Regions from separate parts of the Enterococcus innesii genome, predicted to be linked through region 2. Evidence: riboswitches for the same ligand, from Rfam matches in the RefSeq annotation. Region 2 holds a riboswitch; the other holds the start of a gene.
What was found. Region 2 has a riboswitch for FMN ahead of ENLAB_RS14170 (ECF transporter S component). Riboswitches for the same ligand answer to the same signal wherever they lie in the genome.
Positions count from the first base shown of each region.

Region 1 (16,300 bases), 1.3 Mb from region 2:
GTGCGACAAAGGCCTGCGACAATTCGAACATTTTTCGTTTTCTTTCTGACATCGTCTCGACGACATGGAGTTCGGTCAATCCAGGATGTGCTAGTTCCCGATCCTTTAAAAAGGTTGGGATCACCCCGATCACCTGACCGCCATTTTCTAAGACAGCATCTGCCAGCACGCCCATCAAGCCGGCTTTTCCGCCGCCATAAACTAGCGTATTTTTTCTTGAAGCGATCCACTGCCCCAATTCTTGGGCGGCTGTTGCAAAACTAGGTTCATTACCGACACTGGCACCACAATAGACTGCAATTTTCATAAAACTCTTCATCATCCTTCTCAATCATTTTGAAATAGTATATCATGATTCTGATAAAGGTTCTGGGAAAGGATGAGAAAAAATTTATGAACATTGAGGAATATCAACGATTTATCAGTGACTTCTACAAAGCCCGCAACTGGTATCAATATGATCCGTTTATTCGGGCGAATTTTTTAGCAGAGGAAGTCGGGGAAGTGAGCCGTGCCATTCGGACATTGGAGATCGGTCGTGACCGTCCCGACGAACAAGAAGGCTTGCCAGAAGAAAAACTGGCAAACCTGACGGAAGAATTGGGCGATGTACTGGATAACTTATTTATTCTCGCCGATAAATACGATATTTCTCTCGAGACGATCATGCAAAAACACAAAGAAAAGCTGTTGTCTCGCTATCAAATGGACCACGTGACAGAAAAAAACAGCTAACGGGCTACTTGTTGCGGAACGGGCAGCGGCAAAGGGTGCTTTTCTTAAATACAAAAAACCAACGTTTCTGTGGTCGATTGGCCAGTGAAACGTTGGTTTTCTTCTATTATATAAAAAGTTGGTTCTCCTTTTTATGGGAATAGGGGTGTTTATTGTGCCATTTGCTCTACCAGTTCTTCCAAACCAGTCAAGGCTTGGTAGCCGTAGCCAAAGAGATAATTGTAGTCCATGCTGTAGACTTGTTTGTTTTTGATGGCTTTCATGCTAGAGAGTTTGTCGTTTTTGTATAAGCCTTCAATGATTTCTTGACCGGAAACACTGCCTTCGATCGTTGACCAGTCGCCGACGATCAAGACATCGGGATCCGTTTCGATCAAAGTTTCGACACTGACTTCCCCTGAATAGTCTTGAAACACATTGTTCAGTTTGATCATATCAAAGTTGCTATTGAAAAAAGACTCATCTTGAGCGGCATAGACACTGACCACACTTGGATCGGACATAAAGAGATGGGCAAAGGTTTGCTCTTCTTTGTCTGCTACTTTTTCTTCCAAGGCACTCTGACGATCCTTTAATTCTTTTTCAAAAGCAGCGGCTGCCTCAGGGACATTGAAGAGCTTACCAAGGTTTTCAATGTCTTGATAAACAGAATCAAACGTCGCCCCAGTGACAGAGGTTTCTTGGACATAAGTCGGAATGCCCATCTCGTTCAAGGAATCAACGGTGCCGACGCCCCAATCTTGGTTATCGAAAAGTCCCCCGCGGCCAAAAATCAAATCTGGATCCACACTTAAGGCTGTTTCTTTACTGATATAGTCGCTGCCCAGGTCGTTGAGTTCTGCGTAATCAGCAGCAACTTCCTCATCAGCGGCACCAAAGGTTGCACCGACACCCGCAATCTGATCCTTGAGGCCGAGATGCAGCAGCAATTCCGCTGCTGGTCGTGTGTTGGCAACGACTTTTTTCGGTGCCTCATTAAAGGTTTGGTCCTTGGCAGTCCATTGCGTGCCGCCCTCTGCTTTGGTGTAGTTGCTGATGGTTAAAGGATACGTACTTTCTGCCTGTGAGGAAGAAGCCGAAGTTCCTTCATCCTTCGCATTGCCGCAAGCGCTTAATGTAAAGACTGCCAATCCTACCCCAATCATTTTTCCCCATTTATTCATCTGTTTGCTCCTTTTCAAAATAATAATGAAACCCTAATCCGCCTGTGATCGGATGATGGTAAATACTGCATTTCACGCCATAGATCTCTTCGATCAGTTCTTCTGTCAGCAACGTTTCTGGTTCGCCATACCCTACGACCCGCCCATCTTTTAAGGCATAGATAATGTCGCAATAATTGGCTGCTTGTTCCAAATTGTGCAGCGCCGCCAACAAGCCAATCTTCAGATGCTTGACGGTCTCTAAGATTTCCAGTTGATATCGGATATCCAAATGATTGGTCGGCTCATCGAGAATCATAAATTTCGGTTCTTGGGTGATGGCACGAGCAAGGACGACCCGCTGTTTTTCGCCTCCTGATAATGAGAGGTAACTGCGTTTTCTATAGGCACTTAGCCCTGTTTTGGCTAAGGCTTCAGTGACCAGCTCATGGTCGGCTTTGGTGTCTTGTTCCAATAGACCCTTGTGGGGCGTGCGGCCTAAAAGTACCATCTGTTCTACTGTTAAATCAAAGCTCAACTCATTGAACTGACTGACGACGCTGACTTGCTGGGCGACTTTTTTTTCGGAACTTTTCAAAATATTCATCTCACCCAAATAAATGTCGCCGCTGTCAGGTTTCAACGTTTTGTAGATAGCTTTTAACAATGTAGATTTGCCGCTGCCGTTGGACCCAATCAAGCCGACAAATTGCCCTTGTGCGGTTTGGACGGAGATGTCTTTTAGTATCTGCTGATCCCCGATCGTCAGATTGAGCTTTTCAACTGCTAGTTTCATTCCGTCACCCCCCAAAATTGTATTGCCGTTTGACAATGATATAGATAAAGATCGGTGCGCCAATCAGCGCTGTAATGATCCCGATCGGCAGTTCGACTCCTTGCAGAGTCGAGCGGGCGATCACATCCGCCCAAATCAAAAACAACGCGCCTGTCAAAGCGGTCAAAGGCATCAACAGGCGATGATCCGACCCACTGACTCCACGTACGATATGAGGAATGATCAAGCCGACAAAGCCAATCATCCCAGAATTCGCAACGATGATACTGGTTAACAGCGCTGCTAGCAGCATATAAAAACGACGATAGAAGGTCAGCTTGACCCCTAAGGTGGAGGCAACTTCATCTCCCAGCAAAAGCGTATTCAAAACACGGTATTGCGTCAGGAAGAAGAGCGTGATCAAAGAAACCAGAACCACGATAAAGCCCAATTTGTTCCAAGAAGCCGAGGCTAGGCTGCCCATCGACCAAAACGCTACGGTCTTCATCCCTTCTGCATTGCTAGCCAGATAGATGATCAAGTTTGAAACAGAGCTGCATAAGGCACTGACGATCGTCCCCGACAGCACAAGTTTTGTGGAAGTCATTTTCCCACCGATACTGGCAAGCAGCAGCACCAAAATAGTCGCAATCCCCGCTCCTGCAAAGGCGCCAAACGATAAGCCCAGCTGCAAGACTAGAGCCGAGCCGCCAAAACCGACTAAGATGGCGAAGGTCGCCCCTAAGGATGCGCCGGAAGAGATCCCTAGAATATATGGATCTGCCAGCGGATTTTGGACCACCGCCTGCATCACTGCCCCGCTGATCGCTAACCCCATGCCCACAAAAATAGAAAGCAAGACCCGCGGTGCCCGAACAAACCAGACGATATTGATGTTTGCGTCTGAAATGCCTGAAAGATCACCAACCAACCCATGGCTGATTTTATAGAAGAGAATTTGGTAAACTTCGCCAAGGGTGATATTGGCTTGTCCGTTTGCCAAAGCAACTCCTGCAGATAAGAGAATGGCGACAACTAAAACACAGCAAATGATTGTCGACACCATCCAACGATTTGATTTAATCAACCCTACCGACATGTGATTCTCCTTTATTCAGCACGATCCTCTCCTGATTTCACAGCAAAAACAACATTGACTGTTGCCTCGCCGCCATCATAAAAGAAGCATCTGTGCGTTTTTTCGCTTATAAAAGTTCGTCTCATGAAAAGCGCCCAAGCCATGTGCTGCTTTGACATCTATTTGCAAATGAGAATCACTCTCAATGAATAGAGTCATTATAAGGAACCTTTTGTGAAATGTAAATAATTTTCTGAAAATTTCCTTAAATAAGAGTTATTCTAATGTTCGTGATTGATTGGGCATTTTCCTCTCCATTGACCTATCGAAAACACGGTACCCGTGAAGAAGCGAATCCTTTGGCAAAATGATCCATTTTTTTTAATGATGAAAAAAAGACAGACTTCATTTCGTACGAAGTCTGTCTCCAGTCTGATGCCTATGCTTAGGCAGGCTTTTTCTTGCTAGCTTCCCTTTGTTCGAACGTGAAACCTATGCGTTGCCAAGGATTTGCTGATTCAACGAAATCATCTCCAAAAGACCTTGAGCGGCTTCGCTGCCTTTGTTGCCAGCTTTGGTTCCCGACCGTTCAATGGCTTGTTCGATCGTTTCAGTCGTCAACACACCAAACATGATTGGAATGTCGGCATTCAGACCAATTTGGGCTACGCCTTTCGCCACTTCATTTGAGATCAATTCATAGTGGGTCGTTGCTCCGCGAATCAAGGCACCTAATGTCACGATCCCATCGTATTGTTTGTGGTCAACGATTTTTTTGGTAATATACGGAATCTCATAAGCACCTGGAACCCAATATACATCGATGTTTTCTGCTTTGACTCCATGACGCAGCAAATTGTCTTTGGCGCCTTCCACTAACTTGGAAGTGATAAACTCGTTGAATCGTGAGACTACGATCCCTACTTTGACTGCCTCTCCCTGAAACGTTCCTTCAAATACTGTCATCGCTCATTCTCCTTTGGTTGATTAAATAGATAGGTAATGGTGAAACTTTTCTTTCTTCGTTTTCAAATAGCTGCTGTTTTCTTTGTGCGCAGGCATCTCCAGCGGTACTCGTTCTGCTACCTTGATCCCTAAGCTTTCTAATTCCTTCACTTTGTCAGGGTTGTTGGTCATCAGTTGAATCTCCTGCACTTCTAAGGAACGTAAAACATCGGCGGCAAACGTGTAATGACGAGCATCTGCTGCAAACCCTAATGCAATATTTGCTTCATACGTATCCATGCCTTGTTCCTGCAGCTGATAGGCACGGAGCTTGTTCCGCAAGCCAATACCGCGGCCTTCTTGGCGTAGATACAAAATCGCACCGCGACCTTTTGCTTCGATCTGCCGCATCGCTTCTTGCAGCTGTTCGCCACAATCACAGCGATGAGAGCCGAAGACGTCGCCTGTTAAACACTCTGAATGGATCCGTAGTAACAGCGGCTCGGTAGTATGTTGAATCTCGCCTTTGGCTAGTAAAAGGTGTTCATTGCCGAATTCATCTTCAAATAAGGTCAATTGGAACGCCCCATAAGCCGTTGGCAGATCCACCGTGATAGGTGCAGTTCCTCGTAGATATTCCGCCAACTCATCAATGGTCAAAAACGGCAGCTGCCATTTTTCTGCTAATTTTTTCAATTCTGGAACCCGAGCCATCGTGCCATCTTCATTTAAAATCTCACAAATGTAGGCTGCTTCCACGCTGCCAGCAAGCTTCGCTAAATCCACAGCCGCTTCTGTATGTCCTCTGCGTTCTAACACGCCGCCAGATTGAGCGGTCAATGGGAAGATATGTCCAGGACGATAAAAATCCGCTGCTTGTGACGCAGGATCAGCCAATTTTTCAATCGTCACTGCCCGGTCTTTCGCAGAAATTCCCGTACTCGTGGTCACGTGATCGACACTGATGGTAAACGCGGTACCAAAGGCATCCGTATTATTGGCGGTCATCTCAGGCAATGCCAGCTTTTCAGCGATCGCTTGTGAGATGGGTGCACAGATCAAGCCACGGCCATAAGTCGCCATAAAATTGACGGCTTCTGGCGTTGCGTATTCAGCGATCCCAATCAAATCTCCTTCTGATTCCCGATTTTCATCATCGGCGACAATCACTAAGCCGCCTTTTTTTAACCATTCCACTGCTTGTTCTACTTTATGCATCGTCTGCCTTCTTTCATTTTCGTTGGTATTTGACATATTTCCCGATCATATCCGTCTCGATATTGACCCACTCCCCTTGTTTCAACTGCCCCAGCGTCGTCTGGTCTTTGGAATGGGGGATCAAGCTAACGGAAAAGGCCTGTGCCGTCGTCTGGGTAACCGTCAAGCTGACGCCATTGATCGCAATCGACCCTTGCGGAATGATTTCCCCTTGCACACTGACAGGATAAGCAAACGTCAAGATCAAGGCTTTTTCCAACTGCTTTTTCTGGATCAAACGGGTCGTTACATCAATGTGGCCTGCGACAAAGTGGCCTTCAAAACGCTGCGTTGCTGCCATCGCTCGCTCCAAATTGACTTCGGCACCCACCGAGAGTTGTTTAAAGGTGGTTCGTTGAAAGGTTTCTGGCATGATATCCACCGTAAACGTTGTCGCTTGTTTGGCGATCGCCGTCAAACACGTCCCGTTGATCGCCATACTGTCTCCGATCTGGTAATCCGCCAGCAAGCCTTCCGACGCACTGCAGGTTAGCTGGATCGTGCGGCTTTGCTTGCGGATCTCTTTGATGCGGCCTTTTTCCTGAATCAATCCTGTGAACATTCCTCTGGTCTCCTTCCTCGGATGCAAACATCTTCTCCAACTGCCGTCACCGTCACCTCTGTTAGCTGCTGCAGCTGTTTCGGGGTACGCTCACTGGTAAAACTTGCAAGACTATTGCCCCCAAGAAACTTTGGCGCCACATAAGTAATGCTTTCTTGCCACAGTCCGCTGGCTAAAAAGGCATCATGGATCGCAGCACCTCCTTCTACGTAAAGCGATTGGACCTGTCGTGCGGCAAGCTCCTTCAGCAGTGCAGCGATCGTCAACTCTTCCAGCTGGATCACTGACACATGCGCTGGCAAGTCGCTGACAGCTGTCTGCTGCGTAAAAATCCACACGGGTGCTGAATCATCGGCAAACAGTGCCAAATGGGGTTGCGACAGCGTTCGCCCCCGACGGTCTACCACGATGCGATTCGGCGGAAAGCTGGTTTCAACCGTGGTCAATAACGTGGGATCATCCGTCAACACCGTCTGACTGCCCACTAAGATTCCTTGATAGTCCCCACGTTCTTGATGAACCTTTTGCCAAACCGCTGAACCAGTGATGGCACTGCGGGTCAACGCATCATGAGCGATCCGGCCATCTAAAGTGATCGCTTGCTTCAACGCCACGTAAGGTCGCTGATGCTGATGGTAAAAATTATAGTGTGGATTCAAACGGCGCACCGCTGTTTCTTCGATGCCCACCAACACGTCGATGCCCTGTTCTTCTAAAAATTGCTTGCCTTGTCCAGCCACGATCGGGTTAGGGTCTAACTGGCCGATGACTACCTTTTTGATGCCGCTGTCGATGATCAGCTGGGTGCAAGGCGGCTGTTTTCCTTGATGGTTGCAAGGTTCTAACGTCACGTATAAAGTCGAATTGATTAGGTCTTCGGAGGAATGGCATTGTTCGATGGCGTTTCGTTCCGCATGGGGCTGCCCATAGACTAAGTGAGCCCCTTTGGCAATGACCCGTTGCTCTTTGACGATCACGGCGCCCACTAGCGGATTGGTAAAGGTTTGGTAACGCCCTTTTTTGGCTTCTGCGATCGCCAAACGCATGTATTCGTTATGCATCTTCCTTCCTCCTTTCAATAAAAAAATGCCTCGTGAGAATCTCACGAGGCATAGACAAACAAGACCGGCAAAAAATCAATTTTAGACGCACTGCGCCCCTTGAAATTTTGTGGTTTTTCTTCTCCCATCCAGACTTTCACTGTCGGTGCCAGATTCACACTGGCTCCACCGCATAGCTATGCGGGTCACGGACTTCAAGCATTGCGCTTGTCACCGTCGGTCGGGAATTACACCCTGCCCCGAAGAATACTATTCAATTCATGTGCATTTTAGCCCGACCATTTTTGTTTGTCAATAGGCCTGATTACGAGCCGAGAAGAATTCCTCTTGGCTTTTTCTTTTGGCAAACCCAAATCAGCGACAGCAGAAATCCCTTGTCGTTCCGCCATTTTCCTGAGCTGCAGCAAGGTGATTTTGCCTGTAAAAAATACGAGAAAACCTAGGTTAAATATTTTTTCTCGAACGAAGCCATTTATCGAACTCCGTCACGAGTAAGACGACCATCCCAGAAGCTGCTGAGATGACCCAGCCAATCAAGGACATGTCCTCAGTATGAAAAGCACTTTGCATAAATGGAACATAGGTCAATAACAGTTGCAGAACCAGCATCACCCCAATGATCACGAACGCTTTTGGATTGGTGAAGGAAGCTTTAGAAAATGCTGGTGCACTGGTACGGATGTTGAACAAATAGAAAATCTTACTCAAGACCACGATATTGACCATCATGGTACTGGCAACGGCTTCGCTGACGCCTTGCAGCAAGAGCCAGTCATGGGCGATCAAACTGATGACTGCCATCAAGATCGATACATACGCCATCTGCCAAATATCGTGGCGATTCAACAATTTATTGCCTGTCTTTCGCGGTTTGCGGTTCATGATCCCAGACTCTGCTGGTTCAAAGATAAACGCAAACTGGATCGTAATAGCAGAAACCATGTTGATCCACAGCAGTTGTGTCGCCTGCAGCGGCAATTCTTTTTGCATCATGATCGTAAAGGCAATGATCAGCCCTTCGGCAAAAGATGTCGGCAACAGAAACAGAATGCTCTTTTTGATGTTGTCATAGATCCTGCGTCCTTCGCGAATCGCTAAGGACATGGTACCGAAATTGTCATCGGTCAAGATCATATCAGCAGAGTCTTTGGCTACATCCGTGCCGCTGATCCCCATCGCTACACCGATATCCGCCCGCTTCAACGCAGGGGCATCGTTAACCCCGTCCCCTGTCATCGCCGTGACTTTGCCTTTGGCTTGTAGCGCTCTGATAATGTCCAATTTATTTTTCGGCGTGGTTCGTGCAAAGACTTGATTCGTCAAGGCAGCATCTTGAAATTCGGCTTCACTCATCTGATCCAACTCGGCACCAGTCACGACGTGAATCTCATCAGCTAAACCAAGCTTTTCCCCAATCGCTTTGGCAGTCAGAGGGTGATCCCCCGTGATCATTTTTACTTGAACACCGGCTTGGTTCATTTCCTTCAGGGAAGCGATCACTTCTTCTCGCGGCGGATCGATGATCCCGGCGATCCCTAGTAATTGCAGCCCTTGCTCAAAAATCGTTTCATCAATGTGATCGATCGAAACTTTCTGATAGCCCACCGCTACCACTCGTTTGCCTTCTGCCGACAAGCGGCGGACATGGCCTGTCCAATAGGCTTCATCAAAAGGCGCCGCTTGTTTTTGCACCATTTCAAACAATTTATCTGGGGAGCCTTTAACAAATAACAAGCGCTCCCCCGCAGGGTTTGCCACTAGTTTCGCCATGTAGCGGTTGTCCGAATCAAAGGGCAGCATATCCAGCTCTTGGTAAGCGGGTGCTTGCGGATAGGCAAATTGCTTATGATACAGCGTTAAAAAGGAGCCGTCTGTTGGTTCCCCATTGATCGTCCAGTGATTTCCTTCTGGAACTAATACCGTATCGTTGGCTTCGTAGCCGGCTTCCAAAAACAACTGCAAGATGTCTTGCGTGTATACGTCCTCCTGCTTTGGACGAATCACGCCCACCGGCGCATAGCCGTCACCCGTCACTTCGTATTCCTGCTCAGCCAATACGATGTCTTTAACTGTCATTTCATTTTTGGTCAGGGTACCGGTTTTATCCGTCGCGATCACATCCACTGAGCCTAGCGTTTCAACCGCTGGCAGTGTTTTGATGATGGTGTGCTTGTTTTTTGCCATATCACTGACACCCATCGCCAAAACCACCGAGGTCGTTGCGGGCAATCCTTCTGGGATCGAGCCGACGATCACGGTGACGACGGCTAAGGACAGGACAGAGATCGCATAGGTTTGCTGGAACAAACTAACGATAAACAGCAAGACCGCCACGCCCATGATCACATAGGTGATGCCTTTCCCCAGTCCATCGATCTCTTTCATTAACGGCGTTTTTCGTTCTTCTGTTTGATTGACTTCTGTGGAGATTTTCCCGATCTCAGTATTCGCGCCAGTAGCGATCACGATCCCTTTCCCACTTCCTGACGTCACGGACGTCGAAGCAAATGCCAAATTCCGTTGTTCCGCTAATGGGGTTGCTTCATCCACTAAGGTATCTGTTATTTTTTCCACCGAATCGGCTTCACCAGTCAAGGCGGATTCTTGGATCCGCAAGTTGTCGGCTTCGATGATCCGCAGATCCGCAGGCACATTGTCGCCGGCTTCTAAGAATACGACATCCCCCGGAACGACTTCAGCAGCTGGAATATCTTGCCGAATCCCATTCCGATAGACCGTGGCTTCTGCTGATAGCATCTCTTTGATCCGTTCTAACGCATCGGAAGCATTGGCTTCTTGGTAATAACCGATCAACGCATTGACCAGTACGACGATGCCAATGATCACGGCATCAGAGAAATGCCCCATCAGCAGCGTTAAGATGGCGGAGAAAATCAAAATGTAGATGATCGTGTTATGAAATTGTCGCAGCAGCAACCGCCACTTGGCGGTTTTTTTGACCGCTAATTGGTTCAATCCGTAGGTTTCTAACCGCTCGGTTACTTGCGCCTCATCTAATCCTTGATCGATAGAGGGCACCTGATACTGTTCGATTGTTTCTGACACTGATAATTGAAACTCTTTTTTATTCATTTATTCTTCTTCCTTTTCTTTTTTCATTGATGGATAACACAAATAAGCCCCTTATTTAGAAACTGCTCCTAAATAACGCGCTGTTGTTGGTCTCCTATTCAATTAAAAAGTAAGGTAAGTCAAAATAGTGTTTCTGCTCACCGTCACTCGAGTCGCTTGACATTCGTTTACCACCCCCTCTAAAGTTAGCAATAAGCGTAACAAACTATTTTTCCAAAGTCAAGAGTCATCGCTTTCATAGCAATGAAGGGGCATCTCAAAGTTTTTACGAAAAAAAGCCGCACGACAACGATTCATTGCCGTACAGCTCCTTCAGTACATTCTCTTCAAGCCCAAAGGCTCGCCTTAAAGCTGATCCAGTGCCTCACTGATGGGTGTTTCTCCTGCTTGGACTTTGATGACTTTTTGATAGGTTGCTGGACGTTCCAGCATTTCACCTAACAAGACGGCGACATCCTCGATGGGGATCGCACCAGAGGTCGTTTCACTGATCTCGATCAAACTAGATCCTGGAGTTTCTTTCAACGCACCCGGCTGCAAAATCGTATACTCTAGTGCGGTATTGTCGATCAGCCAGCGATCAGAGAAAAACTTGGCGATCGTGTAATCCATCAATGACGCCATGCCTTCCCTTTGCCACTGTTCAGGTTCTAAGGCATAGGCTGAGCTAAGGTGGATGTAGCGTTTGATTCCTTTTGATTCGGCGGCTTGCATCACTTTGACCGCACCATACAGATCGGATTGCAGCAAGTCTTTGCCTCGGGAACCCGCCACGAAGTATACCGCTTCCGCATCGGCGAATTTGGCTGCCATCTCTTCCGGTTCCGTGTGTAAATCAAAAAACACGGGCTTGATCGTCTCCGTTTCTGTGATTTTCTCACTGCTGCGCGCACCAGCATAAACGATGTGTCCTTGTTTTTCTAGAAAGTCGATCAATTTTTGACCTACTCGTCCAGTAGCACCAACGACAAAAATTTTCATTTTCTTTGCTCCTCTCGTTTCTTTTTCCAACTCTTGCTAGTATCATCGTAGGACAAAAACCAAGATCCAACAACTATTCTGTTTCTAAACGAAGGGGAAAAAGGCACAGCACAAACCAATTCTTGCTGTTTTTCCCCATAGAAACCCATGTTTTAAAAAAAACACCCAAAAAAATGAAAAAAATTTTCTCAAACGATTGACAAAGCCTTGACTCTTTTGTAGACTAGGTAGAAATAATTTAAATATTTAGAAAATTCCAAATAAAGAAAAGGACGGTGGCGTATATGACCCGCACCAATGTTAGCAAACGAATTATTTTATTATTATAGCCGGGACTGTTTGATTTTATACATTCAAAGAGTCCCTATTCACATTGCATCCAAAAAGAAGATCAGCTTCTTGAGATGGAGTGTTTTTTTATACCCATTTTCAAGGAAGCGGCCTTTTACAAACTGACACATTGATGTCAGATAGATCCCAAACGCTCGTTGAACAACTGCTGCCGATTCCCCACGGTTATGCACTGCACTTATTCTAAAGACCCCTTCTGTTTGAACACTTGATTGGTCATGCAGAAAAAGGAAGGATGATTTTTTCTTATGAAAACCGTCAACACGATCGCTGCTTTTGTAAACAAGTATTTGATCTATATCATGATTTTATTGATGATCGTCTCTTATTTCTTCCCGCAACCCTTCTTATGGATTCCGCCTCGTACAACGATTCTTTTGAGCATCATCATGTTTTGTATGGGGATGACTTTAAACGTTGCTGCGTTTAAAATGGTCGTCTTACAGCCTAAAGCATTCATCTTAGGAGTGCTTTTCCAGTTCACCATCAGTCCTTTGGTGGCTTACGGCTTAGCGCAGCTGTTTGGTCTTTCTTCCGGTTTGATCATCGGGTTTGTCCTACTAGGTTGCGTTTCTGGTGGAACCGCCAGCAATGTCATGACCTTTATTGGCAAAGGCGATGTCGCCCTCACCGTTTCCATGACCACGGTATCGACCTTGTTAGCGACCGTCGTTACCCCCTTTTTGGTTTACATCTTGGCTGGTCAGTATACTGAGATCTCCTTCTGGGAAATGCTCTTGTCTGTCTTGCAGATGGTGCTTTTGCCAATCATTTTAGGGGTGATCGTCCACAAACTCATTGCCAAGCACATCGAGCGATTTCTGCAATCATTTGTCTTGATTTCTTCCGTTAGTATCTTATTGATCGTTGCCGGAACTGTCGCTCGCAACGGTGCCGTCATCGTCCAATCTGGCTTGATCGTGATTTTCTTAGTCTTGCTCCATAACTTGATTGGCTACGGTGCAGGCTATGGTCTGAGCCGTGTGATGGGCGTCAGTGCCACCCAAGCCAAATCCATCATGTTTCAATTAGGAATGAAAAATACCGGCCTAGCGATCTCGTTAGCCAATGCCCACTTTGCCGCCATTGCTGCAACCGTTACCCCTGCCGCAGTCGGCATGGTGATCCATCAAATTACCGGACCAATTTTAGCCAATCTCGTGGCCAAGAAAGAAGGAAAACAGTATGAGTCAAAGTATCTTTTTGCCAAACTACACAATCGGGGCGGACGCCTACGAAAAAGTAAATGACATCGTAAAACCATACGGCACCAATGCCGTGATCATCGGCGGAAAAACCGCCCTTGAAAAAGCCGAAGACAAGATCAAAGCCGGTTTAACGTCGGCAGTCAAAGTGACGGATACCTTGTGGTACGGCGGCAACTCGACCTATGAAAACGTCGATCAGCTGTTAGCCAATCCAAGCGTCCAAGCCGCCGATGTTCTATTCGCCGTTGGCGGCGGCCGCGTTTGCGATACCGTCAAAGTGGTTGGAGAAAAAGCAGGCAAACCAGTCTTCACCTTTCCAACGATCGGCTCCAACTGCTCACCAGTCACCGCGGTTTGTGTCATCTATAAAGAAAACGGCGAGATGCAAGGGTTGTTTTTCCCTTCGCAACCGCCGACCCATGCCTTTATCGACAGTGAGATCATCGCCCAAGCCCCCGACAAGTACTTATGGGCAGGAATCGGCGATGCCCTCTCCAAAGAGATCGAATCGACATTTTCAGCGCGGGGCGATCAGTTAGATTACACCGATGGGTTAGGCATCCAAATCGGCAAAATGTGCACGGAACGCTTATTGCAATACGGCACACAAGCCTTGAAAGACAGTGCCGCCAATCAGCCGTCTTATGCCATTGAGCAAGTCGTCTTGGATATCATCGTAACCACCGGCTTAGTTTCCGTCTTAGTCATCAATGATTACAACTCCGCCCTTGCTCATTCCTTTTACTACGGAACGACCGTTTTGGAAAAAATGGAAGACTATTTACACGGCGCATCCGTTAGTTACGGCGTTTTGGCCTTGTTGCAGCTCGATCAGCAAGATGCCCTCTTCCAGCGCATCTACGCCTTTATGAAGGAAAACAAACTGCCGGTTTGCCTAGCGGATATGGGCCTTAACGACACCAGCGACCTTGAGGCAATCTTAGACAAAGCAATGACCACCAATGACATCGTCCACGTGCCTTATGAGATCACGCGAGAAATGTTTAAACAGGCAATACTAGACGTGGAAGCCTATCATGCCAAACAAAACCAAGCAGCATTGGCAGCTGCCAATTAAATGAAGCCCTCCAGCAATTCGTTGCTGGAGGGTTTTTGTATGGCCTTTTTCTCTTCTTCGTACTTGTCCTCCTTCTTCTTTCTTATATGTTAAAAAACATGCAATCGTTTACTTTGATTTATTTTTAAAAACTTATTACTATTTTAGTATAACAAAGGAGGAGATTGGTTTGGAATTGGTTTATTTATCTGGGTTGTTTTTGGTCATTTTCTTGTTGTATTTCCTGGCAAAGAAAAATAATCGCATCAAACAGCTGTTTTCGAAGATCACGATTGCTTTTCTGCTTATTTACTTGGTTTGGCGTTTATTTTTCACGATCCCGATTGATAGTTCTGCTTCACTAGTATTTGGGATCATTCTCTATATTGCGGAAGTCATTGGTTTATTTGTCTATGGCTTTTTTGTTTACCTTTTTTCCAATAAGCTCTCAAAAGAATACCGCTACGAGGGGGATGAAGCAGAAGAATTCTTGCCAAGTGTCGCCGCTTTTATCTGCACTTACAATGAAGACATCAAGCTGGTGATCGCCACAGCATTAGCTGTCAAAGCCTTGAAATACCCCAATAAAAAAATCTATATCTGCGATGATGGCCATCGAGAGGAACTAAAAGAAATGGCCGAGCGAATGAATCTCGGCTATTTGACCCGCGAAGGAAATGCCAATGCCAAAGCTGGGAATATCAACTATGCCTTGTCCCAAACTAGCAGTGACTTGATTTTGCTTCTGGATGCTGACTTTATCGTAAAAAAGAACATTATTTTTGAAGCTGTCGACTATTTTCGCAATCCTAAAGTTGCATTGGTGCAATATCCACAAACATTTTATAACAAATATCCCTTTCAATTACTGCGCAAATCCATGTACAACGAACAGGAATTATTCATGCGCTTTCTAGAACCAGCACTTTCTCGTGAGAATGCTTTGATCCATATCGGTACCAATGCCATCATTCGTCGCAGTGCCCTTGAAGAGATCGGCGGCGTTCCTACCAGCAGTATCACCGAAGATATGGCGACCGGGATGCTTTTACAAGACGCTGGCTATGAAACGATTTTTATCAATAAAGCCTATGCCTTGGGGATCACTCCTTACACTGCCAAAGAGCTGACCTCACAACGGACTCGGTGGGCGCAAGGAACAAAACAAATTTTTGACCACTTCAAACCGCGCCGCTTAAAAGGGTTGTCTTTTATGCAAAAACTTTGTTATTACAACTCCTATTTGTATTGGTTTACCTCTTTCCAAAAAATCATCTTTTTATTGGCACCAACCTTATTTATGGTTTTTGATATCTTTATCGTCAGAAGCAACAATCACCAATTATTGTTGTTCTTTTTACCGCCTTTCATTATGATTTCCCTGTCGTTTCGGCTGTATGTCCCTAAGATCAGGAACCTGACAAGTTCCCACACCTATGATTGCTTTGTCGCTCCTATCCACACTGGGGCATTGATCAAAGAATTTATGAAATCACAGAAAAAATTCAACGTGACCAAAAAAGAGATCGTCGGCAGCAACGCCTTTGATTGGCGAACCGTCTTGCCCCACATCATCCTCTTTACTTGGATTTCCTTTGCCTGTCTGGTAGCTGGGTATCGTTTGTACCGAGGAGAAGGCTATGAATTCGGCTATATCGTGACCTTGATTTGGTCGATCTATAACCTCTATGGCTTGTTTTATGCCATTTTGATCGGGAAAAACCGTTTTATCGAAAGTGATAGTGAAGCCTTGAGTATCGCCATCAATCGTCAGCTTTCTTATGATGCCAAGACGTTCGAAATGTATCAAATGAGTTTCAATGGCTTCCGTGTCCGGACTCATCCCGAGCAAATCTTCGTACCAGGTGAAAGTTACGTCTTTTACGATGATAAGCGTCGCTTCACTATCAATTCGATTTGTCTAGAGGATCATGGCTCCTATGTGACTTTTGCCTTCAACAATCTAACACCGCAATCTGCTGAAGAGCTTGCCAGCTACTATAGCGACCAGCTTAATGCTGCCAAACAGTTAGATTTTGATATGGAGGAAGAAGT
Region 1 covers NZ_AP025635.1:1,680,613-1,696,912, forward strand. The annotation lists gene ENLAB_RS07925 (LOG family protein) at 1-307, opposite strand, end outside; gene ENLAB_RS07930 (MazG nucleotide pyrophosphohydrolase domain-containing protein) at 394-735, shown strand; gene ENLAB_RS07935 (ABC transporter substrate-binding protein) at 885-1,898, opposite strand; gene ENLAB_RS07940 (ABC transporter ATP-binding protein) at 1,891-2,673, opposite strand; gene ENLAB_RS07945 (FecCD family ABC transporter permease) at 2,678-3,751, opposite strand; gene ribH (6,7-dimethyl-8-ribityllumazine synthase) at 4,223-4,696, opposite strand; gene ribB (3,4-dihydroxy-2-butanone-4-phosphate synthase) at 4,718-5,929, opposite strand; gene ENLAB_RS07960 (riboflavin synthase) at 5,907-6,494, opposite strand; gene ribD (bifunctional diaminohydroxyphosphoribosylaminopyrimidine deaminase/5-amino-6-(5-phosphoribosylamino)uracil reductase RibD) at 6,479-7,555, opposite strand; FMN riboswitch at 7,668-7,806, opposite strand; gene ENLAB_RS07970 (HAD-IC family P-type ATPase) at 8,000-10,648, opposite strand; gene ENLAB_RS07975 (NAD(P)H-binding protein) at 10,994-11,629, opposite strand; gene ENLAB_RS07980 (bile acid:sodium symporter family protein) at 12,229-13,230, shown strand; gene ENLAB_RS07985 (iron-containing alcohol dehydrogenase family protein) at 13,166-14,266, shown strand; gene ENLAB_RS07990 (glycosyltransferase family 2 protein) at 14,436-16,300, shown strand, end outside.
Region 1: it holds a riboswitch for FMN, as region 2 does, so the genes downstream of both, ribD (bifunctional diaminohydroxyphosphoribosylaminopyrimidine deaminase/5-amino-6-(5-phosphoribosylamino)uracil reductase RibD) here and ENLAB_RS14170 (ECF transporter S component) in region 2, are expected to answer to the same signal.

Region 2 (16,300 bases):
AAGCCACCGGTCCTTGGTGATCAAAGGCTGCTTGCATCGAGGCCGCTCCTACAGGTTCTGCTCCAACAACTTTTATCTTCGGTTGCTTTTCTTTCAAATAGGCTGCGGTTCCGCTGATCAAGCCACCACCGCCAATGGCAGCCACCACCAAATCGATCGTTACTTGTTTCTTTTCAGCATCAGCCAACATTTCCACAGCTACTGTTCCTTGTCCTGCGATAATATTGGGATCATCAAAAGGAGCAATGAAAGCCATTTGTTCTTCTTTGGCAAATTGTTTGGCAGCCTGCGCCGCCGCATCAAAGGTATCTCCCACCAATTCGATCTTGACGTAGTCACCGCCGAAAAAGAGCACTTGCGCGATTTTTTGTTGCGGGGTCGTTGTCGGCATGAAAATGACCGCATGGATCTGCTGTTCTTGACAGGTATAAGCAACGCCTTGGGCATGATTCCCAGCACTGGCACAGACGACCCCACGACGAGTTAGTTCAGGATCTGCCTGGGTGATCGCATAGTAGGCACCTCGTAATTTGAAGGAGCGGACTTTTTGCAAGTCCTCTCGTTTCAATAAAACCGTCGCTTGGTATTTTTCAGATAAAAAGCGATCATATTGCAGCGGTGTATGACTAACTGCTCCCCGCAGTCGCTCGTAGGCTTGTTCGATTGCAGAAACTGTCACCAACAAATGCGCCACCTCTAATCTTTCGCAACAAACGGCATCATTTTCCGTAATTCGCTACCGACTTTTTCAATTTGATGGTTGCCGTTTTCTTCACGCATTTTATGGAATTCAGGGAAGCCATTTTGATTATCCTCAATGAATCCTTTCGCGAATTGACCATTTTGGATATCTGTCAATACGGCTTTCATGTTCTCTTTGGCTTGCGCGGTGATCACCCGTGCACCGGAAACGTAATCGCCATACTCTGCCGTATTTGAGATCGAATGGCGCATTTTTTTGAAGCCTCCTTCATAAATCAAGTCAACGATCAGTTTCAATTCATGACAAACTTCAAAATACGCCAATTCCGGTTGGTACCCGGCTTCTACCAATGTTTCAAAGCCAGCTTCGATCATACTGGTCAAACCGCCACAAAGCACGGCTTGTTCCCCAAAGAGATCGGTTTCGGTCTCTTCTTTAAAGGTGGTTTCCAAAACACCGACCCGTGTGGCACCAATGCCTTTTGCATAAGATAAAGCTGTCGCTTGTGCGTTGCCAGTTGCATCTTGATAGACTGCAAACAAGGCTGGCACCGCAAACCCTTCGGTAAAGGTTCGGCGCACCAAGTGGCCCGGTCCTTTAGGCGCAACTAGAAACACATCCACCTCTTTTGGCGGCGCGATCACATCAAAATGAATATTGAAACCATGCGCAAATGCCAATGCATTGCCGGCAGAAAGATTCGGTTCGATCTCATTTTTATACAACGATCCTTGGATCTCATCGGGTGCCAAGATCATGACTACGTCCGCTTTTTGAGTGGCTTCGGCTACTGGAAAGACCTCGAACCCGTCGTTTCTTGCAGCTTCTGCTGACTTTCCTTCACGAATGCCGATAAAGACTTCATGGCCTGTGTCCCGTAAATTTTGCGCATGGGCGTGCCCTTGAGAGCCATAGCCGATGATCGCAATCTTCTTGTCTCCTAGATTATCTGTAACTTCCTCGTTGTAATATACTTTTACCATACTTGTTTCCTCCGAATTCTTTCTTTATTTTAAGCAATTCAAAATTGCACTTACCCTCTTGTAAAACCCGTGACCCCTGTTCGTGCCAACTGTTTGATCCCGTAGGGACGCAAAACTTCGATGCATGCTTCTACCTTTTTTGTATCGCCGGCAACTTGCACAACGATCGTTTTCAGTGCGACATCGACAATGTGCGCTCGAAACGGATCGATCACTGCTTGGATCTCCGAGCGGCTGGTAGTTGGTGCATTGACTTTGATCAGCACCAGCTCCCGTTCGATATGAGGAATTTCTGTGATATCAGAAACCTTCAAGACATCGATCTGTTTGTTCAGATGCTTAGTCACTTGTTCTGTTTCTGCCAAATCGTTCACGTTGACAATGATCGTCATTCGTGAAAATTCTGGCCGTTCCGTTGTGCCGACAGAGATACTCTCGATATTGACCTGTCGGCGGTTTAAGACACTCGTAATGCGGCTCAAAACACCTGCTTCATTATGAACGATTGCTGCTAATACCCGTTTCATCTCCTTAGACTCCCATCATTTCATGATTGGCTTTCCCCGGTGGAATCATCGGCAGCACGTGCTCTGAGGGCGAGACCATTACTTCGATCAGCTGCGGTCCTGATTGAGAAAAAGCTGCTGCCAATTGATCTGCCAGTTGCTCTGGGGCATCGATCCGACAGCCTTCGATGCCGTAAGCTTGTGCCAGTTTAACAAAATCAGGTTGTTGTGCAAAAACAGAGGCAGAGCGTCGTTTGCCATGAAAGGTTTCTTGCCATTGACGGACCATTCCTAACGAACGATTGTTCAACAAAACAAATTTGACATTCAAGCCATACTCATTCAAAATCGCAAATTCTTGGTTCGTCATTTGAAATCCACCATCGCCAACAAACACCACGACCATTTTTTCTGGATGAGCAAATTGGACACCAATTCCCGCAGGGATCCCATAGCCCATCGTGCCCAGTCCGCCACTGGTAATCAATTGTTTAGGAAAGCGAAACGGATAATACTGCGCGACCCACATTTGATGCTGCCCAACATCGGTAATGACGTAAGCCTCTCCTTTGGTCAAACGTCCTACTTCTTCGATGACCTTTTGCGGTTTGATTTCTTGTGTCTGAGTGCGATCATAGCGATAAGGTTTTTCCTTTTTCCGTTTTTGGCATAGATCCAACCAGTCAGACCATGTTCCTCTTGTTGGCTTATAGCGCAGCATTTGTTGCAAAGCAGCCTTGGCATCGCCAACGATTGGGATCTTAGTTTCTACGATCTTGCCGATCTCTACTGGGTCGATATCGATATGAGCAACGATCGCCTGCTTGCCGAACTGACTGCCGGCCGTTGCTAAACGATCATCGAAGCGAGAGCCGATATTGATAATCAAATCGGCTTCCGATAAAGCCATGTTCGCCGCATAGGTGCCATGCATACCGCCCATGCCCAAGAAAAATTGATGATCACTTGGCAGCAAGCCTAAGCCGAGCAACGTTGTGACTGTCGGCAACTTGTACTTGGCAATAAATGCATTTAGTTCAGCCGCAGCTTCGGCAGCGATCACGCCTGCACCCGCCAGTACCACTGGTCGCTGTGCTTTTTCTAGAACTTGCATCAATTTTTCGATTTGCAGACGAGATGGCTCTGCAGTCGGTTGATAGCTTTTCCTTGTGATCGGCAACGAGCAGGTTTCGGCGGTTTCTTGTAGGGTAATATCTTTCGGAAGGTCGATGACAACTGGTCCCTTACGACCAGTTGAAGCGATGTGAAAGGCTTCAGCGATCACTTTCGGCAACTCATCGACACAGCGGACTTGGTAGTTGTGTTTCGTGATCGGCAACGTGATACCTAGAATATCCGCTTCTTGAAAAGCGTCTTTGCCAATTCCTGGTACCGCCACTTGCCCCGTGATAACCACCAACGGTACGGAATCACTCATGGCATCAGCAATACCAGTGACGACATTCGTAGCACCTGGTCCGCTAGTCACTAAAACGACCCCCACATTGCCAGTAGCTTTGGCATAGCCTTCAGCGGCGTGAATCGCCCCTTGCTCGTGACGCGTCAAAATATTTGGAATCGCGGCATCATATAATTGGTCATATAACGGTAAGACGGCGCCACCCGGATAGCCAAAGATCATCTCGACGCCTTGCTCTTGCAGGCTGTCCACTAACACTTGCGCGCCAGTCCTTAGATGCGATGCTTGATACTCGATATTTTCCATTGCTACTCCTCCTCATCAGGTACTCGCATAATCCCGCCCGTATTCGCAGAGGTCACTAAAGCGGTATAACGTGCAAGCCAGCCTTTCTTCACTTTCGAACGAAATTTTGGTCGTTCTTGCGCACGCGTGGCAAGTTCTTCTTCTGAAACTTGCAGATTTAGCGTCCGATTTGGCAAATCAATTATGATTTCATCACCGTCGTTGACTAGCCCTAGTGGGCCCCCAGCTGCAGCTTCTGGCGAAATATGGCCAACCGCGATTCCTCGGGTCGCTCCTGAAAAGCGGCCATCTGTGATCAAGGCGACATCTTTGCCTAACCCACGACCAACGATACTTGAGGTAGGCGCCAGCATTTCTGGCATACCTGGTCCCCCTTTCGGACCCTCATAGCGGATCACTACAACATGTCCTTTTTGTACGGTATGGTTGTCGATGGCAGCAACTGCTTCATCATGAGAATCAAAACAGATCGCTTTCCCTTTGAATACTTGGACACTTGGATCGACCCCACCGACCTTGATGACACTGCCTTCTGGGGCGATATTGCCGTACAAGATCGATAGCCCCCCCACAGGACTATACGGGTTTTCTTTGGGATGAATGACTTCTTCGTTGTGGATCTTCGCTTCAGCGACATTTTCTCGTAACGTCTTACCGGTAACAGTCGGTCGATCGGGATGAATCGCTCCCTCGATATCACAAAGCTCCCTTATGATTGCCGAAACGCCGCCAGCTTCATGGACATCGTGCATCGAATAGGCTGATGATGGCGCGATTTTTGAGAGATAAGGCACTCTTTTAGCGATTTCATTGACCCGTCTTAAGTCATAGTCAATCTCTGCTTCATTGGCGATCGCTAAGGTATGCAGCACTGTGTTGGTGGAACCCCCCATCGCCATGTCTAAAGCGAAGGCATCATCAATAGCTTCTTTGGTCACGATGTCGCGAGGCTTGACTTGTTTTTCAACAAGATCCATCAACTTAAAGGCGGCTTGTCTAACTAGTTCTCGTCGCTCTTGAGACACAGCGAGGATCGTGCCATTGCCTGGCATTGCCAATCCTAAGATTTCTAAGAGGCAATTCATCGAGTTGGCAGTAAACATCCCTGCGCAGGAGCCGCAAGTCGGACAGGCATTTTGTTCCATAAACTCAAAATCTTCTTTTGTCATATTACCCGTCTTGTACGTCCCAACGGCTTCAAACATGGAAGATAAGGTTATTTGATGTCCCCGAGGATCAATGCCGGCTTTCATCGGACCGCCGGAACAAAAGATTCCTGGTACGTTGGTCCGCATCGCTGCTAAAATCATGCCAGGAGTGATCTTGTCACAATTTGGGATATAAAATACGCCGTCAAACCAGTGGGCATTGATGACGGTTTCTGCAGAATCAGCGATCAATTCTCGGCTAGGTAGCGAATAACGCATGCCAATATGTCCCATCGCAATGCCATCATCCACGCCGATCGTATTGAACTCAAAAGGGATGCCGCCAGCTTCACGAATCGCTTCTTTAGCGATATCTGCTAACTCCCGTAAATGCACATGTCCGGGTACGATATCGATATAGGAATTACATATCGCGATAAATGGTTTGTTCATATCATGGATATTTTTAACTTGTCCTGTGGCATAGAGCAGACTCCTAGCTGGCGCTGCATCGATCCCTTTTTTAATTTGATCACTTCTCACACTCATCATCTCCTGCATTTTGGAATAAAAAAAAGCATCCCGGTTATAAAAAACTGGGATGCTTTGCCAGAATCCCATTTTACTTACGCAAATAGGACTCAAACAAACGGATAATTTTTGCTTCCGTGTTCTAAGTCCTGGTATCAATAATAATGACTAATAAATATTGATTAAAATTACGCATAGAAAATGGCTCCTTCATTAGAAATAGTAACGTTCTTGTAATTGTTTACCAATATACCCTTTGCAAAAACACTTGTCAACGAATTTTCTGAATTTTTTTTCAATAATGACAATTCTATCAAGCCCATTCTAACATTGGATGTCATTTAATCGGTTTCCCGTTTTTGTTAAGATCTCTTTTGTATCAAGGGTGATTATATCCAAATGTGAGTAAGCATTGGCGCTAAGTGTTTTTTTTAGATCAAAAGAAAAACAAACTATTATTTTGAATTTTCTGACAATAAGATGTGATTGCTTGCTTTCCAGATGACAACCGCATGGGAACAACCAATATTTAAGTAAAAGAAAAAACCCTTGATTACTCAAGGGTTTCTACAAGACTCAATTATTTCACTGCGTCTTTAAGAGCTTTACCTGGTTTGAATGCAGGTACTTTGCTAGCAGGGATCTTGATTTCTTCACCAGTTTGTGGGTTGCGTCCTTTGCGTTCTGCACGAGAACGAACTTCAAAGTTACCAAAGCCGATCAATTGAACTTTTTCACCGTTAGCTAAAGCGTCTTGAATTGTTGAGAATACAGCGTCTACTGCTGCAGTTGCGTCTTTCTTAGTTAAGTCAGTAGCTGCTGCAACTTTTTCGATTAATTCTGCTTTATTTGCCATGGATGGTTTCACCTCCTGATATTTTTTTTGATGTCATGCATCAACAAAAATCTTGAGTGGTCCAAGGTTTTTGTCAAATATTGATTACCATCAATATTCTGATATAACGTTATCATAAGAACCTTGTAATATCAAGGATTTTAACGTTTTTAGGGGGTTTTTTTTTGGTTTTTTCCCATTTTGCTAGAAAAGGACAGATTTCTTTGTAAAAAGAAACAAAGTATGATAAAATCTCTATTTTCTTCTGCGTGGAATGATCCGAATCGGCGTTCCTTCAAAAGTGAATGCCTTGCGGATTTGATTTTCTAAGAAACGCGCATAAGAGAAATGCATCAGTTCTTCTTCGTTGACAAAAATAACAAAAGTTGGCGGTTTGACAGCCACTTGCGTCGCATAAAAAATCTTCAAACGTTTGCCTTTGTCTGTTGGTGTTGGGTTGATCGCCACCGCATCCATAATGACGTCATTCAACAACGCAGATGGAATACGCATATTTTGATTCATGCTGACTTCTTCGATCAATTGTGGCAACTTGTTCAAGCGCTGTTTCGTCACTGCGGAAACGAAAATGATTGGTGCGTAATCCAAATATTGGAACTCATCTCTGATCTCTTCTTCAAAATCACGCATCGTATTCGTTTCTTTTTTCAATGTATCCCATTTATTGACAACAATAATGATTCCACGGCCTGCCTCATGGGCATAGCCAGCGATCCGTTTGTCTTGCTCGCGAATTCCTTCTTCGGCGTTCAAGACCATCAAGACGACGTCTGAGCGTTCAATGGCCCGCATTGCTCGCATGACACTGTATTTTTCAGTAGATTCGTAGACCTTCCCTTTTTTACGCATGCCGGCGGTATCGATCATGGTAAATTCTTGACCGCTTTCGCTAGTAAAATGGGTATCGATCGCATCACGAGTCGTTCCTTCGATATCTGAAACGATCACTCGCTCTTCTCCAAGAATCGCATTGATCAAAGACGATTTCCCGACGTTTGGTCGACCGATCAAACTAAACTTGATGATGGAATCGTCTTCTTCTTCCGCTTCATTGGTGAAGTGTTTGACTGCTTCATCAAGAACATCACCGATCCCTAATCCATGACTTCCTGAGATCGGGTATGGATCGCCCAGACCTAAACCATAGAATTCATAGATATCGTTACGCATCTCGGGATTATCAACTTTGTTGACCGCTAAAATCACGGGTTTGTTGCTTTTGTATAACAAACGAGCCACAAGCTCGTCCGCATCTGTTACTCCTTCACGAGCACTCGTAATAAAAACAATGACATCTGCTTCATCGATGGCGATTTCTGCTTGATGCTTGATTTGATCCATAAACGGCTCATCACTTAAATCGATCCCACCTGTATCGATTACGCTAAACTCACGGCCTAGCCATTCACCAGTGGCATAAATACGATCTCTGGTCACTCCTGGAGTATCCTCAACGATCGAAATTCGTTCTCCAGCTATCCGGTTGAAAATGGTCGATTTCCCCACATTCGGACGTCCAACGATCGCTATTGTTGGATTTGACATTTTTTACCCTCCATTTAAAAAAGCAGTCCTTGTACGCTGCTTCTTGTATTCAATCTTACTTAGTTTACCTAAAGCCATGGAAAGTTGCAAGCTTTCCCAGCAAACAAAAAATCAGCTTATAACAAATTCAAACATCGAATCGTTATAAGCTGATGGCATACAATTACTCTTCGTCGCTGTCTTTTAAGGCATCGCCTAAGATATCACCCATGGTAAACCCGGTTGATTCTTCTGGCAATTGATAATCATCCTCTGAAACTTCTTGTGTTTCATTGGTGTTTTCGGCTTTTTCTAATGCTTTGATACTTAATGCGATTCGGTGTTCTGAAGGGTTCACTTCGAGCACTTTCACTTGCACTACATCGCCTTCTTGTAAGACTTCATGTGGTGTCGCAATGTGTTTATGGGAGATTTGTGAAATATGGATCAGCCCTTCAACACCTGGGAAGACTTCCACAAACGCACCGAAGCTTGTCAAACGTTTAACAGTCCCAGTTAAGACACTGCCAACAGCCGCTTGTTCTTCGATATTGGTCCAAGGTCCAGGCAATGTGTCTTTGATTGAAAGAGACACACGTTCTTTGTCTGCATCAACAGATAAGATACGGACGTTGACGGTATCGCCAACAGACAAAACGTCACTCGGTTTGCCCACATGCCCATGTGAAATTTCAGAGACATGGACAAGTCCATCGATGCCGCCTAGGTCTACGAAGGCACCAAAATCAGTCAAACGAGCTACTTTTCCTTCTACTTCTTGTCCTTCATATAAATCAGCTAATAACGCTTCTTTTTGTTTTGCTTTTTCTGCTTCAACAACAGCTTTATGAGAAAGGATCAAGCGGTTTTCAGAAGGCTCGATCTCAACGATTTTAAAGGTCAATGTTTTCCCTTTATAATCTTCAAAATCCGCAACAAAATGATCTTCGACCATTGATGCCGGAACAAAACCACGAACACCTACATCAACCACTAACCCGCCTTTAACGACGTTGGTGACTGGTGCTTCGATGATTTTTCCTTCTTGGAAATCTTTTTCGATATCTTCCCAAACTTTTTTCGCATCTAAGCGACGTTTAGAAAGGAGATAGCTGCCGTTTTCTTTGTCTTTACCAATTGCTGAAATCACAACTAATTCTAAGACATCCCCTACTTTGACTGCTTCGTTGATGTCTTCAACAGGTAAAGTCGATAATTCTTTTGCAGGAACAACGCCTTCAACGCCGGCGCCTTCGATCCCTACGATCGCTTGTTTATCCTCAATGGCCAATACCTCGCCTTTAACGATATCTCCAACTTTTACTTCTTGGAAATTGTCTAAAGCGGCTTCCATTGATTCATTTCCACTCTCAACCTGATTATTTTCAAATTCTGTCATCTCTCATGTCCTCCTAACCAACAATTCTGCAATAATTGCACTACATCTTTTAGTTTAAAATAGAATGAAAAAAAAATAAAGCGATTTCTCTTATTTTCCTAAAAAACTACGGTTTTTTCGTTGAAAAAGTCTTTTCACGTCTGTTTTCTTGCTTGCTTTCATCTTTTTCGTAGGAAAAATAAAAAAACAATGGGGAACACCCACTGTTTTCGTTAGTTGATCTTTTCTTGGATCGTTTTTTTGATTGCTTCTACGACTTGCTCGATCGTTAAACCGGAGGTGTCGATTCGAACGGCATCTGTTGCTTGTTTCAGAGGCGAGACTTCCCGATGGGAATCCAAATAATCTCTTTGCTGGATCTCTTCTTTCAAGGTTTCATAATCGGTACCGATCCCTTTTTGCTGATTTTCTTTGAAACGGCGCTGCGCCCGTTCTTCCACACTTGCTACCAGAAAAATCTTGACTTCTGCTTGTGGTAAAACCGCCGTACCAATATCGCGGCCATCCATCACGACACCGCCATCTTTAGCGATCATCTGCTGTTGTTGGACGAGTTTTTCGCGGATCGCAGGGTATGCCGACACCTTCGAAACTGCGTTGGTTACTTCTGGCTGACGGATCGCTTCTGTGACTTGCTCTCCTCCTGCAAAGACCTCTTGACCATGTTCAGTTGGTTCAAAAGTGATGGGGTATTGATCGATCAAAGCAGCGATCGCCGCTTCATCCTCTAGTGAACAGCCGCTTTTTAAGGCCAAATACGTGATGCTGCGATACATGGCACCGGTATCTGTATAAATAAACCCTAAATCATTGGCGATGATTTTTGCCACTGTGCTTTTTCCCGATGACGCAGGACCATCAATAGCGATGTTGATTTTTTTCATTTTTCTTACTCCTCGTTTCCCAACGATGTGTATTCCTTCATCGTTTCTGCTTATCGTTCACCTTGGCTTCTTCCTACCAAGAAAAAAAACCGCCAAAGCGGTTTTTTATTTAATTCGTAATGTGTCGCCAGGGTATAGCATGTAGTTGTTTGGATCAATCCCATTTAATTGATATAGGGTTTCAACTGAGATGCCTGTACGGGCTGCCACTTGTTCAGGACCTTCACCTGCTTGCACCGTCGTATATTCCTCGGTACCAGTCGCTCCTTGCCCTTGATTATTTTGCGTAGTGTCTTGCCCTGCATTATTTTCTTGTTGAGTCGGCTCACTACTACTTGATGGCGTCGTTGAAGCTGGTGCAGAACTGCTACTGCTTGATGAAGAACTTGATTCACTTGTTGACGAACTTGTCTCACTTGTCGATTCAGTAGTGGATGATTCCGTTGTTGATGACTCGGTTGTCGAAGATTCTGTCGTACTTTCTACTGTACTGCTCGAACTTGCTGCGGTCGGGGCATCACTGTTATGATTCAATACCCAAATACCGGCACCAACCGGAATTGCCACGATCAAGAAAAGCAAAACTAAAACGATCGTCAAAAAGAGTGAATTCCCACGCTTTTGTTTTCTTTGTTGGGATCTTGATGCAGAATCATCGTATTCTGTATCATAGATTGGTTGTTCCCACGGTTCTTGATTTTCTGAATTGTAGTCATTGTCTTTCTTGCTCACTCGTATTCCCTCCTAGTTTCCTTCCGATGTATTATACCATAGGTAAATAAAAACTGTCCTGCAAAATACGATTCAATTTATATCTTTAAAAATTTTTATTAAACGTTCTTGCCAATGAAGGATGACTTTTTTTTCTAAAAGCTCTTCTTCTACTGCCAATTCGATCCCGTCATTGTCGCAACAATAAGGATTCTGTTGCACTTCTTCTCCAAAATGCGCCAATAAAAACTGACGGCGGCAACCGGTAAAATGAATATAAGCCAACATTTTTTGTAATTGTTCTTGCTTTTGCTGTTCGTTTTGTTTTAGCGTTTCCAGCCAAAACGCAGCCCCCAACTCCTTCATCTTCTGCTGCCATTTTTCTTGCAGCGGTGTCAAGGGTTCTTTCCTCTTTTCCTGAACCATTCGTTCTAAAGCACGGCGTTCTTCTTTGTTTTCTCGCTGAAAGAAGTAGTGGATCTGCTCATCGTGTTCCTGATAAAGCAAGATCGCACTGCTTTGTTTGCCATCGCGGCCTGCTCGACCGATTTCCTGACTGTAGTTTTCCAGCGAATCAGGCAAGTCATAATGGATCACAAAACGAATATCTTCTTTATTGATCCCCATCCCAAACGCATTGGTTGCGACGAGCAATTTTAATTTATTCTGAGAAAACTGCTGCTGCAACGTTTTTCTTTGATCACTCGCTAAACCACCATGATAATAACCTACCGAATAGCGCTGACGCAGTTTATTATAGACTTCTTCGACTTTGCTTCTTGTGGAACAGTAAATGATCCCAGCCCCGCCTAAGCGGCTGAGATAGTCTGCTAATGCCGCATCTTTGTCTGTTGTTTGCTCTACGAACAAGCCGATATTGCTGCGGTTCATCGAATAACGATAGACATTGGCGTTCTTTGCTAACAACACCTGTCGAATATCTGCTTCGACTTGTGCCGTAGCAGTAGCCGTCAAAGCTAATGTGACGGGTGTCTTCAAGCGTTTTTTTACTTCACCAAGCTGCAAGTACTCTGGTCGAAAATCAATGCCCCATTGGGAAACACAATGAGCTTCATCCACCACGAGCATAGCGATCTTTGCTTGTTCGAGTTGTTGCAAAATGGCTTCTTGCACGATCATTTCTGGACTTAAAAACAAAAATTTGTACTTCTGCAAGTGCTGCATCACATAGTGACGATCGGCAAGGTCCAGTTGACTATTAAATGCAATCGCGCGTTTTTCCCCTTGCTTTTGTAAGCCATAGACTTGATCTTCCATTAAAGAAACAAGCGGTGAGATAATGATCACGATGCCATCTATGAGGTACCCTGGTAGCTGATAACAGAGACTTTTGCCATTCCCGGTAGGCAGAATCGCTAACGTATCTTGCTGCGCTAAAACACTTTCGATGACTTCTTTTTGTCCTTGACGAAATGTTTTGAAGCCAAAGTACTGATTCAGTGCGTTTTCTAACATCGAATCCCCCGTTTCTGAGCAATCTGTAACAAACGGATCGTCAAAAAATCTGTCGCCAGAAGTTCCTGTAATTCTTGATAGCTGTTTTTCCAAGAAGTTGCTGGCAGCTTATTCAGCAACGCTGTATCAAAGCGCTGATACGGAAATGTCGGATCAAGCAGTGCCCATTCAATCAAATGATCATTAACGGTTCCTCGTTTGATCCTTCTTTTTTCCATGATCTGCTCAACAGAAGCTCCTTGCAAGAATAATGCACGACTTTCCAGCATACTTTGATTCAGATTCCTATTTAGAAAAGGCGATAATCCTTGAAACAGTACCATCTGCGGCTCTTTTTCGACCAGGGCTAAAAATTGATGGATCGCAGCTCCTACATAAAGATTGTCCCAAGGCTTACCTTGTACAGATTCTGGCAAAAGTTGGAAAAACGCCTGCCCAAGAAGATCAGGACCAGATAAGGTGCCCGCTAAAAAATCTGCAACTTCTGCGGGAAGCTGGTCAAAAACTGCCGAAAGTTCTCGATGAGTGATCTTTTTGATTTCAGGGTATTGATGGATCAGTCGACGCACAGGTTCTGTATATAAGGGCGTGTTCTCAACAGGAATATACTGATTGGTCACCCCTTGATATGCAGCTGCTTGAACCAGCAGTCGGACAAAACGCCAAGCCTCCTCCGTCGTTCGTCCATACCGAAAATAATCCATCTGATGCAACAACATTTCTCTGGACTGCTCATAATTTGCAACGGTCCTTTTGAGCAGCAGACCATCTGAATCCCGACTTAACATCCCTTGTTGGATCAAGTCAGCGATCGTCTGTTGATACTCCCTCTCATTCAACTGTGGCATCGCTTGAAAAAGACCTAAGCGATCATAAAAAAAGGCATAACTCAAAACAGAGCTAGTACGCTTTCCAATGAGAATTTGATAAAGTGTCGATGGGCGTAGCTTGTCAGTATCAGAAAACAGCGCTAAAATAAAAGAATCCATATCTTCCCTCCAGAAAGGACTAAAAAATGTCACAACGCTGTAAAATTGTTCCTGAGCGCTGCATTGCTTGTGGCCTATGTGCGATCTATGCCCCCGAGATCTTCGATTATGATGAAGATGGGATCGTTTTATTTGCCCAAGAACCGAGTGCTCGGCAACAGTTTATCATAGAAGAACAACAAGAAAAAGTCAAAACTGCTTATCGCAAATGCCCTACCCGTGCGATTATCATGGAAAAATAAAAAAGCCGACCTGCCATTGACAGACCTTTCGTCTGCAACAGCAAGTCGGCTCATTTTTTATTTTCCTATAGCAGAATGATGGGGCTGCTTACGAGCCAACCATGGCAGCAGTTTGGCATGTAGTGCTAAAAAGACGGCACTGACGATTGCGCCTTTAACCAAATTGAAAGGTAAGATCCCGATCGCCACATATTGCGGCAAAGACATTCCTAAAAATTGATCGGCTGTGACCCCGAAAAAGCGTAGGTAAAGCGGTGTGATCACAAATAGGTTCGCCACACTCATAAAAATCGTTACCGACAAGATACCGCTGATGACACCAACCATTTTGTTTTTGGTGTGGATACCTTTGCGGAAAAAGTAGTACATTGGTAAAGTAAAGGCACATGATGCTAAAAAGCTTGCCGTATCCCCCACCATATCAGCAGGTGAAAAACCAGATAAGAACAAATGTAGGACCGAACGAATGAAGGCAGTCACTACCCCACTCCAAGGACCAAATAAAAACATCATGATCATCACGGGAATATCACTAAAATCGATCTTTAGAAAGCTGAATGCCGGAAAAATTGGAAAAGCGATAAATTGCAAAATTGTTCCCATAGCAGCACACATGGCGATTGTCACCATTTTTCTTGTTTTGTTGTTCATCAGTATAAATCCTCCTAAGTTCAGGATTCCTCTTCAAACGAACCTATTAAATTTCCTCGGCTTTCTTGTCGGCGCCAGACAAAAAATGCCCTCTTTTTTCCACAGGGAAAAAAGAGGGCATTCGAAATAGCCATAAGCAAATCAAATACGCTCTATCTTCTTTATCCAGACTGTACTGTCGGTATCGGAATTTCACCGATTCAGCTATTTCCGAAGAAATAGGTCGTGGACTATAACCACCGGTCGGGAATTGCACCCTGCCCCTGAAGACGAACCTTTATTCTATTTATTACATGTTCTATTATACACAAAATCTAAAAATTAACAATAGTTACGTTTTCAGATACTTTTCAACTATTTTGCACTATTTTTCAGCTGGCTGACTTCTTTCTTCGACAATTCTCGGTATTCCCCTGGACGAAGTCCTTTCAGATCTAACGGACCATAGTTTTCCCGTTTTAGTTTTTGCACAGGCAAACCAACTGCTTTTAGCATGTTTTTGACTTGATGGTTGCGACCTTCGTGGATCGTCAATTGCACAATACTAGATTGCGCTGTTTGGTCTGTCGATAAGATTTCAAAGCGAGCAGGTGCCGTCTTACGGCCTTCGATCCGAATCCCTTTTGTCAATGGGAGCAGCTGCTTTTTATCCGCAATGCCTTTGACCTTGGCAACATACACTTTGTCGACTTCGTGTTTTGGATGCATCAGTGTCTGTGATAATTCCCCATCATTTGTCAGGAGCAGTAAACCGGAGGTATCATAGTCCAAGCGTCCGACTGGATACACTCGTTCAGGCACTTCAGCAAAATAATCCAAAACGACTTTGCGCTTTTTATCATCCGTAACAGCTGAGATCACGCCACGAGGTTTGTAGAACAAATAATAGACGTGTTGTTCTTGTTCGATCGGTATGCCATCGACTTCAACGACGTCTTTTGAACTGACTTGGACCCCTAATTCTTTGATTACTTGTCCATTAACTCGCACTCGGCCTTCGGTTATCAATCCTTCAGCTTTTCTTCTTGAGGTGATGCCGGCATGGGCAATCACTTTTTGCAAACGTTCCATCTTCATTCTCCTTCTGTTTCTGCTTGTTTGTAGCGGTCGTAAAAAAGATCAAACGGTGCATCTTCTTCAAGTTCATCTTCCATTGATTGGATGTCAGGCAATTCAGCCAAACTTTTTAAGCCAAAATAATCCATAAAGTATTCCGTCGTACCGTATAAGATCGCTCGTCCTGGTCCGTCCACGCGGCCTTTTTCTTCAATCAGCCGTTTTGCCACCAGTTTTTGAACCGAGCCGCTGGATTGGACGCCGCGAATCTCTTCTACTTCCATCCGAGTGATCGGTTGCTTGTAAGCAATGATTGACAAAGTTTCCAAAGCCGCTTGCGACAATGAACTGCCCATCGGTGATTCGGCATATTTCTTCAATAAAGGGGCAAATTGTTTCTTAGTGGTTAAGATAAAATGATTGCCGACTTCTAGAATATGCAACGCAGTATGTTCATTTTCTTCATATTGCTGATTTAATTCCTGCAAATGCTGATAGACACTGGCAGTATTACTTTTGACTAAATAACTTAGTTCTTCAAGTCCGATCCCCTCATCACCGACGACGAATAAGATCGCTTCTAATTCACTATATTTACTCATCTTCTTTACCTGTTGGATAGAGCAGAATCGACGCATAATTGTCTGTTTGCTCTACTCGAATCGTTCCTTTTTTCATTAATTCTAATAGTGCCATAAAGGTTACCACAACTTCTGTTTTATTGTAAGAGGTAAAAAACGAATCGAAGCTGCGGCCTTTTTTGGCACTGACATGCTGCATCTCCAACTGAATCGCCGCCATCTTTTCATCGATGGTGCTTTCATCAGGAGAAATCTTGGTTTCTAGTACTTGGCGATTTTTCTTTTTCTCGACCATTTTTTGAAAAGCCAAAAAGAGATCGATCGTGTTGAATTG
Region 2 covers NZ_AP025635.1:3,028,770-3,045,069, reverse strand. The annotation lists gene ilvA (threonine ammonia-lyase IlvA) at 1-685, opposite strand, end outside; gene ilvC (ketol-acid reductoisomerase) at 697-1,686, opposite strand; gene ilvN (acetolactate synthase small subunit) at 1,737-2,213, opposite strand; gene ilvB (biosynthetic-type acetolactate synthase large subunit) at 2,218-3,918, opposite strand; gene ilvD (dihydroxy-acid dehydratase) at 3,921-5,609, opposite strand; gene hbs (non-specific DNA-binding protein Hbs) at 6,178-6,453, opposite strand; gene der (ribosome biogenesis GTPase Der) at 6,688-7,998, opposite strand; gene rpsA (30S ribosomal protein S1) at 8,162-9,376, opposite strand; gene cmk ((d)CMP kinase) at 9,589-10,260, opposite strand; gene ENLAB_RS14190 (SAG1386/EF1546 family surface-associated protein) at 10,366-10,992, opposite strand; gene ENLAB_RS14185 (RecQ family ATP-dependent DNA helicase) at 11,065-12,447, opposite strand; gene ENLAB_RS14180 (helix-turn-helix domain-containing protein) at 12,441-13,436, opposite strand; gene ENLAB_RS14175 (ferredoxin) at 13,463-13,678, shown strand; gene ENLAB_RS14170 (ECF transporter S component) at 13,736-14,329, opposite strand; FMN riboswitch at 14,480-14,604, opposite strand; gene ENLAB_RS14165 (pseudouridine synthase) at 14,684-15,400, opposite strand; gene scpB (SMC-Scp complex subunit ScpB) at 15,403-15,987, opposite strand; gene ENLAB_RS14155 (segregation/condensation protein A) at 15,980-16,300, opposite strand, start outside.